DNA from 3 places in the Streptomyces sp. NPDC050147 genome. Region 3 is predicted to be linked to each of the others. Evidence: riboswitches for the same ligand, from Rfam matches in the RefSeq annotation. Region 3 holds a riboswitch; each other region holds the start of a gene.
The links. A riboswitch is a leader RNA that binds a small molecule or an ion and turns the genes downstream of it on or off. The one in region 3 is predicted to bind cyclic di-AMP.
Positions count from the first base shown of each region.

Region 1: another riboswitch for cyclic di-AMP. It lies ahead of AB0I94_RS18225 (M23 family metallopeptidase); the one in region 3 lies ahead of AB0I94_RS22120 (LysM peptidoglycan-binding domain-containing protein).
Region 2: another riboswitch for cyclic di-AMP. It lies ahead of AB0I94_RS35275 (NlpC/P60 family protein); the one in region 3 lies ahead of AB0I94_RS22120 (LysM peptidoglycan-binding domain-containing protein).

Region 1 is NZ_JBFALJ010000010.1:232,136-235,763, reverse strand. Features, by position in the region: gene AB0I94_RS18235 (PrsW family intramembrane metalloprotease) at 1-176, shown strand, start outside; gene AB0I94_RS18230 (aldo/keto reductase) at 181-1,125, opposite strand; gene AB0I94_RS18225 (M23 family metallopeptidase) at 1,325-2,410, opposite strand; cyclic di-AMP (ydaO/yuaA leader) riboswitch at 2,422-2,568, opposite strand; gene AB0I94_RS18220 (PP2C family protein-serine/threonine phosphatase) at 2,771-3,628, opposite strand, start outside.
Region 2 is NZ_JBFALJ010000031.1:15,879-19,506, reverse strand. Features, by position in the region: gene pcrA (DNA helicase PcrA) at 1-1,650, opposite strand, end outside; cyclic di-AMP (ydaO/yuaA leader) riboswitch at 1,895-2,052, shown strand; gene AB0I94_RS35275 (NlpC/P60 family protein) at 2,060-3,277, shown strand; gene AB0I94_RS35270 (hypothetical protein) at 3,371-3,628, opposite strand, start outside.
Region 3 is NZ_JBFALJ010000014.1:70,534-74,161, forward strand. Features, by position in the region: gene AB0I94_RS22110 (peptidoglycan-binding protein) at 150-503, opposite strand; gene AB0I94_RS22115 (hypothetical protein) at 759-1,112, shown strand; cyclic di-AMP (ydaO/yuaA leader) riboswitch at 1,892-2,048, shown strand; gene AB0I94_RS22120 (LysM peptidoglycan-binding domain-containing protein) at 2,052-2,810, shown strand; gene AB0I94_RS22125 (hypothetical protein) at 2,975-3,628, shown strand, end outside.

The sequences.
Region 1 (3,628 bases), on a different contig from region 3:
TACCGATGCCGCCGCCGTACGGGTACCGGCAGCCGTACCAACAGCCGTACGGGCAGCAGCCGTACGCGCAACAGCAGCCCTACCCGCAGCAGCCCTACCCGCAGCAGCCCCCCTACGGATATCCGTACGCCCAGCCCGCGATGCCCTACCCCGCGTACAACCCCTACCGGGGCTAGGGCCCTACGCCGAAGCCGCCGTCAGCGTCGACACCTCGGCCGCCGTCAGTTCGAGCTCCCCCACCGCGACCAGCGCGGGCAGCTGCTCGACCGTACGGGCCGACGCGATCGGCGCCGCCACCGTCGGCTGCGCCGCGAGCCACGCCAGCGCCACGGTCGCGAGCTCGGCGCCGCGCGCCTGGGCGACCTCGTCCAGGGCGGTGAGCACCCGCAGGCCGCGGTCGGTGGCCAGGTGCTTGCCCGCGCCCTCGGCCCGCGCGCTGTCGACCCGCGCACCGGGGCGGTACTTGCCGGTCAGGAAGCCGGAGGCGAGCGCGTAGTACGGGACGGCGGCCAGGCCGGAACGCGAGGCGACCTGCTCCAGCGTCCCCTCGTACGTGTCGCGCGAGACGAGGTTGTAGTGCGGCTGCAGTACCGAGTAGCGCGCGAGGCCCTCGCGGTCGGAGAAGTCGAGGAACTCCTGGAGCCGATCGGAGGTCACGTTGGAGGCGGCGACGGCACGCACCTTGCCGGACGTCACCAGGTCGTCGAGCGCGCCGATGATCTCCTCGACCGGGACGGTCGGGTCGTCGTAGTGCGTGTAGTAGAGGTCGATGTAGTCGGTGCGCAGACGGCGCAGCGACTCCTCGGCGCCGGCCTTGATGGTGTCGGCGGACAGACCCTTGTGGTCGGGGTGGCCGCCGACCTTGGTGGCGAGCACGACGTCGGAACGCCTGCCGCGCGAGGCGAGCCAGTTGCCGATGACGGTCTCGGACTCACCGCCCTTGTTGCCGGGCGCCCAGGCCGAGTAGACATCCGCGGTGTCGATGAAGTTGCCGCCCGCGGCGGTGTAGGCGTCGAGCACGGCGAAGGACTGCGCCTCGTCGGCGGTCCAGCCGAAGACGTTGCCGCCCAGGGCGAGCGGGAAGACCTCGAGGTCGGAAGAGCCAAGCTTGCGGAGAGAAGTCATAAGGGGATCAACGGTCATATGGACCGCGGCATTCCGCAGAACGGGATGCCGATTCCATCTCCTGGGACGCCGGGGTGCCCGAGGCCGGGGGCCGGGGGCGACCGGGATGCCGGGGTCCCGCCCGGGAAGCGAGCACGCCGAACCGGCAGCCCTGGCGTCGGGGGGTTGTCGCCAGGACCACCGGGGTTCTGGGGTTACCTCAGATCGACTGGCCCTTGCCGCGCAGCCACGCCGCCGGGTCGACCCCGGTGGAGTCGCCGCCCGGGTGGACCTCCATGTGGAGGTGGGCGCCGGTGACGTTGCCGGTGGCCCCGACGCGGCCGATGGTCTCGCCGGTGGTGACCTTCTGGCCGGCGCTGACGTTCATCGAGGACTGGTGGCAGAACCAGACCTCGGTGCCGTCGTCGAGTTCGAGGACCGTGCGGTAGCCGTACGCCCCCGCCCAGCCGGCCTCCTTGATGGTGCCGGAGTGGACGGCCTTGATGGGCGTGCCCGTCGGAGCCGCGAAGTCCAGGCCGGTGTGGTAGCCGGAGGACCACATGGAGCCGGGCTGCCCGAAGGTGCCGGTGAGCGTGTACGAGGCGACGGGGAGGGTGTAGCTCTTGGCGAGCTTGGCCAGGCGCTCCGCCTCGGCCTTCTTCTTGGCCGCGGCCTCGGCCTTCTTCTTCGCGGCGGCCTTGTCGGCGGCGATCTTCTTCTCTGCCGCGGACTGCTCGGCGGCGGCCTGTTCGGCGGCCTGCTTGACGGCGGCTTCCTCGGCGGCCTTCTGGACCGCGTCGTCCGCCTGGTCCTGCTGGTTCTCCGCCTGCTCCATGATGCGGGCCCGCAGCGCCTCACCCGCGTCCGTGCTGCCCTGCTCGGCGTCGGCGGTGCTGAGGCCCGCGGCGGTGAGGGGCGCGGCGGCGGTCGTCACGCCGTTGTCCGCGGAACCCGAGTCGGACGAGTCGTCGGATATCAAGGACCCCACGCCCGGAAGCGACTTGGCCTCCGGCAGCGAGTCCGTGACGGCCGAGAGGTCCGGCATCTCGATGGAGACCGGGGGCTTGCCGTCCTGCGCGGTGGCGATGCCGCCCGCGCCGACGGCGGCGATGACGCCTACGCCGAGAACCGTGGAGCTGCGGGCGAGCCCGCCGCCACCCCGCTTGTGGACGCGGTGCCTGCCGCGGACGGGACGGATGGACTCCTCGGTGGGATTCCATTCCTCCCAGGATTTGTCGTCGTACCCACCGAAATCGTCGTCATTCGGTACGTACACGCCTTGGGGGGCAGGGCGGTTGGACGCCACTGGGGCGCACTCCTTTCCTTCCTTCTCGCCTACCGGGTTAGCTGACGGGTTCGGAGCAGGAAGGTCTCCTACGAACATCTGGCACGGATGCACAGACGCCCGATTCACCCCAATTAGTGGTTCCCCGGCTCCCTTTCGGGATTAGGCGCGTGCGCGCGGAGCCGACTCGAGTGACGGCTGGGACGACCGCGCTGCGTTATCGAACGTTAATAGACAGCGGGCCCGTATTCCAAGCTGTTCCGACTGATCGTTAACGCCTTTGGCCCGCACTTATCGGGACACCGGGGGCCGGAACGGGGCGAGTTGACCCCACTTCTTCACACACCGGAGCTTCACATCTCCTTGACAGTACGTCAGTTGTTATGCGGAGGGGTGCCCTTCCGTCACGGCCGGTGACATGGGCCGCCGCACCACGAGCAACGCCATGTCGTCGGTGCCCCTGCCCCCGGTGTGCCGCCGCACTTCCTCGACGAGCGTCCTCAAGAGCGCGTCCGGGCCGCCCGGCCCCGGGAAGATCCGGCCGCCGAGCCGCGCCGCCGGGTCGTAGAACTCCCCCCGGACGTCCCGCGCCTCGGAGAGCCCGTCGGTGTAGAGCAGCAGCATCGCTCCCGGCGGGAACTCCGTCTCGTCCGCACGGTCCGGCCAGGCGCCCAGGTCGCCCATCCCCAGCGGCATCGCCGGCTCCGCGGCCGACAGAAGGCACAGCCGTCCGTCGCCGCGCAGGAGCAGCGGACCCGGATGCCCGCGGTTGATGAGGCGTACGAGGCCGTCGCCGTGCGAGATCTCCGCGAGGACAGCGGTGGTGAACCCCTCGAAGGCGTCGAGCCCGTCACGCCGCGTGCCCTCGCGCTCGAGGGCACGCTCCAGGCGCTGCGCGACGGCCTCCAGCGTGGACTCCTGCTCGGCGGCCTCCCGGAACGCCCCGATCACCACGGCGACGGCCGCCACCGCGCCCATGCCCTTGCCGCGTACGTCGCCGACGATGACGCGGACGCCGTGCGGGGTGTCCTGCACGGCGTACAGATCGCCACCGATGAACGCGTCGGCCTCCGCGGCCTCGTACCGCGCCGCGATGTCGAGCCCGCCGATCCGGGGGGCCGGCTGCGGCAGTACGGCGCGCTGGGCGGCCTCGGCGATGGAGCGGGCGGAGGCGAGCTGTTTGTCGCTGCGGCGTACGACGCGGTTGATGACGCAGGCGAGGACGGCGACGGTCCCCAC
Region 2 (3,628 bases), on a different contig from region 3:
GGCGGGCCCGGCGCCCGACTCGACGATGGTCCGCAGCTCCTCCATCAGAACGTTGAAACGCTTGACGGCGTTCGCCGAACGGGCCGCCATTCCGTACGCCTCGTCGACGCGCTTCAGTGCCTGCGGGAAGGAGATCTTCTCGCGCTGCGAGAGCGCGTCGATCATCGCCTCCGCGCGGTCGCCGATGCCCCTCTTGGGTACGTTCAGGATGCGCCGCAGCGGGACGGAGTCCTCCGGATTGGCGAGCACTCGCAGATACGCGAGGACGTCCCGGACCTCCTTGCGCTCGTAGAAGCGGACGCCGCCGACGACCTTGTAGGGCAGGCCGACGCGGATGAAGATCTCTTCGAAGACACGGGACTGCGCGTTCGTCCGGTAGAAGATCGCGACGTCGCCCGCCTTCGCGTCACCCGCGTCGGTGAGCCGGTCGATCTCGTCGGCGACGAACTGCGCCTCGTCGTGCTCGGTGTCGGCGACATAGCCGATGATGCCCGCGCCCGCGCCCGCGTTGGTCCACAGGTTCTTGGGGCGGCGGCTTTCGTTGCGCTCGATGACGGCGTTGGCCGCGGTCAGGATCGTCTGCGTGGAGCGGTAGTTCTGCTCGAGGAGGATCGTGGTCGCGTTCGGATAGTCCTCCTCGAACTGGAGGATGTTGCGGATCGTGGCGCCGCGGAAGGCGTAGATCGACTGGTCCGCGTCGCCCACGACACACAGCTCGGCGGGGTCGTCACCCTCGCCTCCGGAGGGCCCCACCAGCTCGCGGACCAGGGCGTACTGCGCGTGGTTGGTGTCCTGGTACTCGTCGACCATCACGTGGCGGAAGCGGCGGCGGTAGTGCTCGGCGACGTCCGGGAACGCGCGGAACATGTGGACCGTCGTCATGATCAGGTCGTCGAAGTCGAGGGCGTTCGCCTCGCGCAGCCGCGACTGGTACATCGCGTACGCCTGCGCGAGCGTCTTCTCGAAGCCGTCGGCGGCCTGGCCTGCGAAGGTCTCCTCGTCGATCAGCTCGTTCTTCAGGTTCGAGATCTTGGCGCTGAAGGACTTCGGCGGGAACTTCTTCGGGTCGATGTCCAGGTCGCGGCAGACCAGCGCCATGAGCCGCTTGGAGTCGGCGGCGTCGTAGATCGAGAAGGAGGAGGTGAAGCCCAGCTTCTTCGACTCGCGGCGCAGGATGCGGACGCACGCGCTGTGGAACGTCGACACCCACATCGCGTTGGCCCGCGGCCCGACGAGCTGCTCGACGCGCTCCTTCATCTCGCCCGCGGCCTTGTTGGTGAACGTGATCGCCAGGATCTGCCCCGGGTGCACGTGCCGCTCTGCCAGGAGATACGCGATGCGGTGCGTCAGGACGCGGGTCTTGCCGGAGCCCGCCCCCGCGACGATGAGCAGCGGGGAGTGCGCGTGCACGACAGCCGCGCGCTGGTTCTCGTTCAGCCCGTCGAGCAGGGCCGCCGGGTCGATCACGGGGCGCGGGGCGCCGCCGCGGTAGTGCGCCTCCCGGGGCACGGGCGCGTCGAACTTCCCGTCGAACAGATCATCCGGAACGGATTCCGGAGCACTGTCCTCGGGCGGCGGCGGGGACTCCTCCTCCGAAGCCCGCGAGGGCTGGAGGTCCGCCAGGAAGCTGTCATCAAAGAGGCTGCTCATCGCCTCCCGAGTCTAGGCGGCCCCACTGACAACCCGCTCCGGGTTCCGGCCACGTCACACCCGCCTACGCCACGCCCACGCCCTGCCACTCTCCGTCATAACACGGCGTGCCCGCGTCAAGAGCTTCGTAAAGTAACGAAAATGTATCGGGCATATCGAACATCAACCTTCACACGAGCCACACGAGTTGGCTAGCGTGCTCCGCGGGCCGCTCGTACTCCCACCGGCGAACCCCGCCGGGAACGGGTGGCCTCCGCCGAGTTCGATCTCCTCGGAGCCGGGGACCCACGATGAACTTGGGGTGAATCGGTCCCGTACGCGGTACGGGACCGTAGGGCAACCTTCCGGAACCACCCGCCCGAACCCGACAGCTAACCCGGTAGGCGGTCTACGGAAGGAGTCGCCTCCCTTGGCGTCGCACCGCAAGCCGCGGACCCGCATGGCCGGCCTACGCGCCGCTCCCGCCCTCGGCATCACGACGGCAGCCCTCACCTCCGTGGCTCTCCTGTCACAGAGCGCGCAAGCGGCACCGTCCGCACCCGAGAAGCCCAGCCTCGAAGAGGTGCAGAAGAAGGTCGACGACCTCTATCACCAGGCGGGCGTAGCCACCCAGAAGTACAACTCGGTCAAGGAGCGCACCGACAAGCAGCGCAAGAAGGTCGACACCCTTCTCGACGATGTGGCCAAGCGCACGGACAAGCTGAACGAGGCCCACCAACAGCTGGGCACGTTCGCCGCGGCCCAGTACCGCACCGGCGGCGTCTCGGAGACCGCCACGATGCTGCTCGCCGACGACCCGGAGGGGTACTTCGCCCAGAACCACCTGTCGGAACGGCTGACCGCGCGCCAGAAGAAGGCGGTCGACGACTACCAGACGCAACAGGCCTCGGCGACGAAGCAGCGCACGAAGGCCGCCAAGAGCCTGGAGACGCTGAGCGACTCACGGGACGATCTCAGGACGAGCAAGCAGACCGTCCAGAAGAAGCTGGGTCAGGCGCGCACGCTGCTCTCGGAGCTGACGGCCGAGGAGAAGGCACGGCTGGCGGCGATCGAGAAGAAGAAGGAAGAAGAGGCCAAGCGCAAGGCCGCCGAGCTGGCGCGCAAGCAGGAAGCCGAGGCGGAGGCCAAGCGCAAGGCGGCCGAGGAGGCCGCGGCCAAGGAACGCGAGAAGGAGAAGGAGACGACCCCGGACTCGGGCTCGGGTTCGGGCTCCGGCACCGACACGGGCGCAGGCTCTGGCTCTGGCTCTGGCTCTGGCGGCACGGACAGTGGTTACGCGACGAAGGCCGCGAAGGTGATCAACTTCGCCGAGGGTCAAATCGGCAAGCCGTACGTGTGGGGCGCCGCCGGCCCCGACTCCTACGACTGCTCCGGGCTCACCCAGGACGCCTGGAAGGCCGCGGGGATCTCCCTGCCGCGTACGACGTGGGACCAGGTGAAGGTCGGCACGACCGTGAAGACGGCCGACGCCAAGCCGGGCGACCTGGTCTTCTTCTACGACGACATCAGCCACGTGGGGATATACATCGGCGACGGCAAGATGATCCACGCCCCGAAGCCGGGCACGAACGTCCGCGTCGAGTCGATCTACTACATGCCCATCCACAGCGTGGTGCGGCCCGCCTGAGCGGTCACCGAGGTCCCGTCCACGCGCGCGTGGCCCGCATTCCCGGGGGGATGCGGGCCACGCGCGCGTAGTGGGCCGGTTGAACCCGCGAACTCAGGTCCACAGGACCGCGATGAAGATGTTCACGACGGTCAGCAGACCGACCGCGCCGAACATCCCCTTGTCCACCTTCTCCTCGTCCCGTTTCACGTAGACGAGCGCGAGGATCACGATCAGGACGGCCATCTTGATGCCGATCTTGACGTTGTTGACGGGGTTGTCGTCCGCCTGGTTGAGACCCACCAGGATCACGCCCGTCACGAGCATCGTGAGCGCGCCGTGCAGCATCGCGGGGTTGAAGCGGGCCGTGCC
Region 3 (3,628 bases):
GCATGCGCGTGCCGCTTGTGGAGGACGAGCGGCTGGGAAACCTCGCCGGACGGACGGCGGGGCGGACTCTGATCGGAGCCCGCCCCGCGGCTGTCGAAGTTCTCTACGACATCAGCAGTGTCCGTCCGCCTCGAACATGACGAGTCCGGTCAGCGGCCGGTGCAGGGCTCGCACAGGAGTCCCTGGGCGAAGCGTTCGAAGGCCGCCTTGGTTCCTGCTCCGGGGATTCCGTCGATCGCGCCGTTGTAATTCCAGCTGTCGTGGCTGAGCTTGCGCTGCAACGCCTTGATGGTGCCGCTTCCGACGACTCCGTCGATGGCTCCGTTGTAGCCGTGCGCCCTGAGGTGGCGCTGGAACGCCTTCCAGCTACCGGTGCCCAGGTAGCCGTCGATGGATCCCCTGTAGCCGTGGAACGCAGCCAACCACTCCTGAACGGCCCTGGCCTGCCTGCGATCGAGACCGAGGTTGACCACCGCCTGCGTGGTGGCGCCTGACGTACTCACCGTTGCCGCCCTCGGCGCCTCCGCCGGAGTCGCCGCGAACCCGTTTCCCGTTGCCGCAAGGCTGGCGCCTACCACGCCGGCAACCAGAGCAAGACGGACGAGTGGTCTGGCCGACAGTTTCATGTACATATGCAACTCCCCGTTGACGCATCGCATGCGGCCCGAGCACGACTTTCGTGGCGTGTGACGAGCCCTTCTCTTCATCGGCAGACGGTAGGAAAGATATGGGGCCGTTGGCATGAGTATGGGTACTCAATGGGTAACCCCGGTCTCTGCCAACAGGCGTGTGACAGAGGCGAGTTCGGCGGCGCCGTCGAACTGCTCCACCTCGGCCTGCCCGGCCGGTTCGGCCGCCGCGCGCAGACGCTGCTCACCCCGGACCCGGCCTCCGACCTCAATCGACTGCACCGCAGATGGAACGGTCTGCCAGCCCGCCGCACCAACGGGCGAACACGTCGGCCGCGCTCGTCGACGCCCAAAGACGGCAGCGCCGCACAGCTGCACCTGACGGCAGTCGGCCGGCCATTTCGCCGCCCGCGCCCGGCACAACTGAGCCGTCGTCACGTACGACAGCCTGCCCTGGTCGTCCGCGCGTACGTCGTGAAGTGAACTCCGGCGGTATGCGCCGCCTCGCTACCTCCCTGGTTGCAACCAGAGGCCCCCCTGGCTGACGCCCGCTAAGCCCGGCCCGCCGTAGGTTCCATCAATGCGGCGCGCTCCAGAGGGCGCCGCAACGGCAGCTTCTGGGGAAAGTTCTACGACCACAAGATCGACGGGAAGTACGTCCTGCTCCAGGCCAAGTGGAAGGGGCAGGCCTGGACGACCATTCGTACCGCCGCGAATGACGAAGGCTTCAAGGGCAATTACAGCAAGCTCAACGGATCGAATCGGGCCTCAGGATGCGGCTCCCTCACAAGGAGCCGCATCCAGGGTTCGCCAACTGGGCCACGGATTCAGGGCCGTTGTGGGAATTGCCGCCCAAGTCCCCACACGAGAACCGCCTCCCACCGTCACACACAAGGCCACCATGACCAGCAAACCACTTAGACAACATAGGCCATATGCCCCTTTTGACGCACAAAGAACGCCCTCGCGTTATGTCCGAATTGAGGATTAAGGCCACTTCTGCACCCAGTTGGGATTGCGCTTCAGTGGAATGAGTCACACCCGACTGCGCGACCGCTCAAGAGCCGCTCGGCGCATTTTCGTTTCACGCAAAGAAAGTTGAGGCTATTTGATCAATGGGGCCAAGGGATTTCGATCACTAGAATCGCCCCCGCGCATTCCCCCCATCGAATTCCGCCCTTGTTCTGTCCGGGCTTTCTCGCCTAACCTCACCGTCAATCCGGATGGAACGCCGAATCCTGCCGCTGTCCGGAAACCCTTCCCGTACTCACTCACTTACGCACGGCAGGAGCGGGGGAACCAGGTAAGCCGCCGTTCCGGACTCCGGAACGGCTCGGGGTGAAGTCACATTCGCAGTGTGACCGGACATCTCCCGTCCGAACCCGACAGCTCACCTCGTAGGCGACGGAGAGGAAATTCGTCATGCCTGCAAAGGGAAAGCACCGCCGTCCCAAGTCCAGCTCGTTCCGCCGGGGCATCGCCGCGGCGGGCACGGGCGGCGCCGTGCTCGTCCTCCCGGTGATCGGCGCGACCTCGGCCGGCGCCGCGCAGCCCGCGGCGGCCGCCAAGCCCGCCGCCCCCAAGACCTACGTCATCGCCGAGGGCGACTCGCTCTCCAAGATCGCCCGAGAGCACTCCGTCAGCGGCGGCTGGAAGAAGCTGTACGAGGACAACCGCAGCGTGCTGGGTGACAACCCGAGACTGATCCACCCCGGTCTCAAGCTCACCATCGGGCAGAAGGCCCCGGCCAAGCCCGCGGAGGATGCGACCGCCTCCAAGGCGTCCGACGAGCGCGCGGACCGCTCCAAGCGCACGAACACCGCCGCCGAGCCCGCCGCCGCACCGGCGAAGAAGACGTACACCAACAACCTCGACGGCTGGATCAAGGAGTCGCTCGACGTCATGGCCCAGCACGGCATCCCCGGCACCTACGAGGGCATCCACCGCAACGTGATGCGCGAGTCCTCCGGCAACCCGCTGGCCATCAACAACTGGGACGTCAACGCCGCCGCAGGGACCCCGTCCAAGGGGCTCCTGCAGGTCATCGCCCCCACCTTCGACGCCTACCACGTGCCCGGCACCTCGCTGGACAGCTACGACCCGGTCGCCAACATCACCGCCGCCTGCAACTACGCGGCCGACCGGTACGGCTCGATCGACAACGTGAACGGCCCCTACTAGGAGCCCCCTCTCGACCGCCCCGAGCCCCGGCACGCACTGCGTCCGGGGCTCAGGCGCGAGCCTGTCCGGGGCTCAGGCGCGGGCCGTAGATTGGCATGCACCCGTCTATTCACAGACGGGTGCATGCCAATAAGGTGAGCGACCTTCGCGTTCTGGGAGGTCTCATGAACGGTCTCCGTGCGGTCATCATCGGTCTTGTCGTCGCGTGTGCAGCAGCCGTGTCGCCCGTCACGGCCGGGTCGCCGGCCGCGGCCGTGCCGCCTGCCGATGCCGGTACGCCGAGCGTGACGCCAAGGTGGTCGGCGCTGCCGGTGCCCGCGGCTGCCCCTCCGGTGACCGTGTCCGATCTCGCCGCCCGCGGGGCGGGCGACGCCTGGGCGACCGGGTACGAGCACACCGCCGACTGGGTGCGGCCGATGCTCTACCGGTGGGACGGCGCGGCGTGGAGCCGGGACACCACCTTCCCCGGCGCCGATGAGTCGGGCTGGCTCGGCAAGGTGCGGTTCGTCGGCAAGGAGGCGTGGATCTTCCACAACCGCGCCGGGACGGGAGAGATCCTGCGCCGGTCGGCGGGAGGGTGGATCACCGTCCCGCTGCCGCAGACCCTGTGGACCTATCAGGACTTCGCCGCGGTACCGGGCGCCGCGTGGGTGGTCGGTGAGGACGACACCGGGCCGAAGGTGTTGCACTACGACGGTTCCGACTGGACCACACAGCCCACCCCGGACGGTGTTCTGTACGTGATGGGCATCACCGCGCGTTCGGCCACCGACGCCTGGGCCTGGGCGGACACCACCAGCGGGACCACCGTCCTGCGC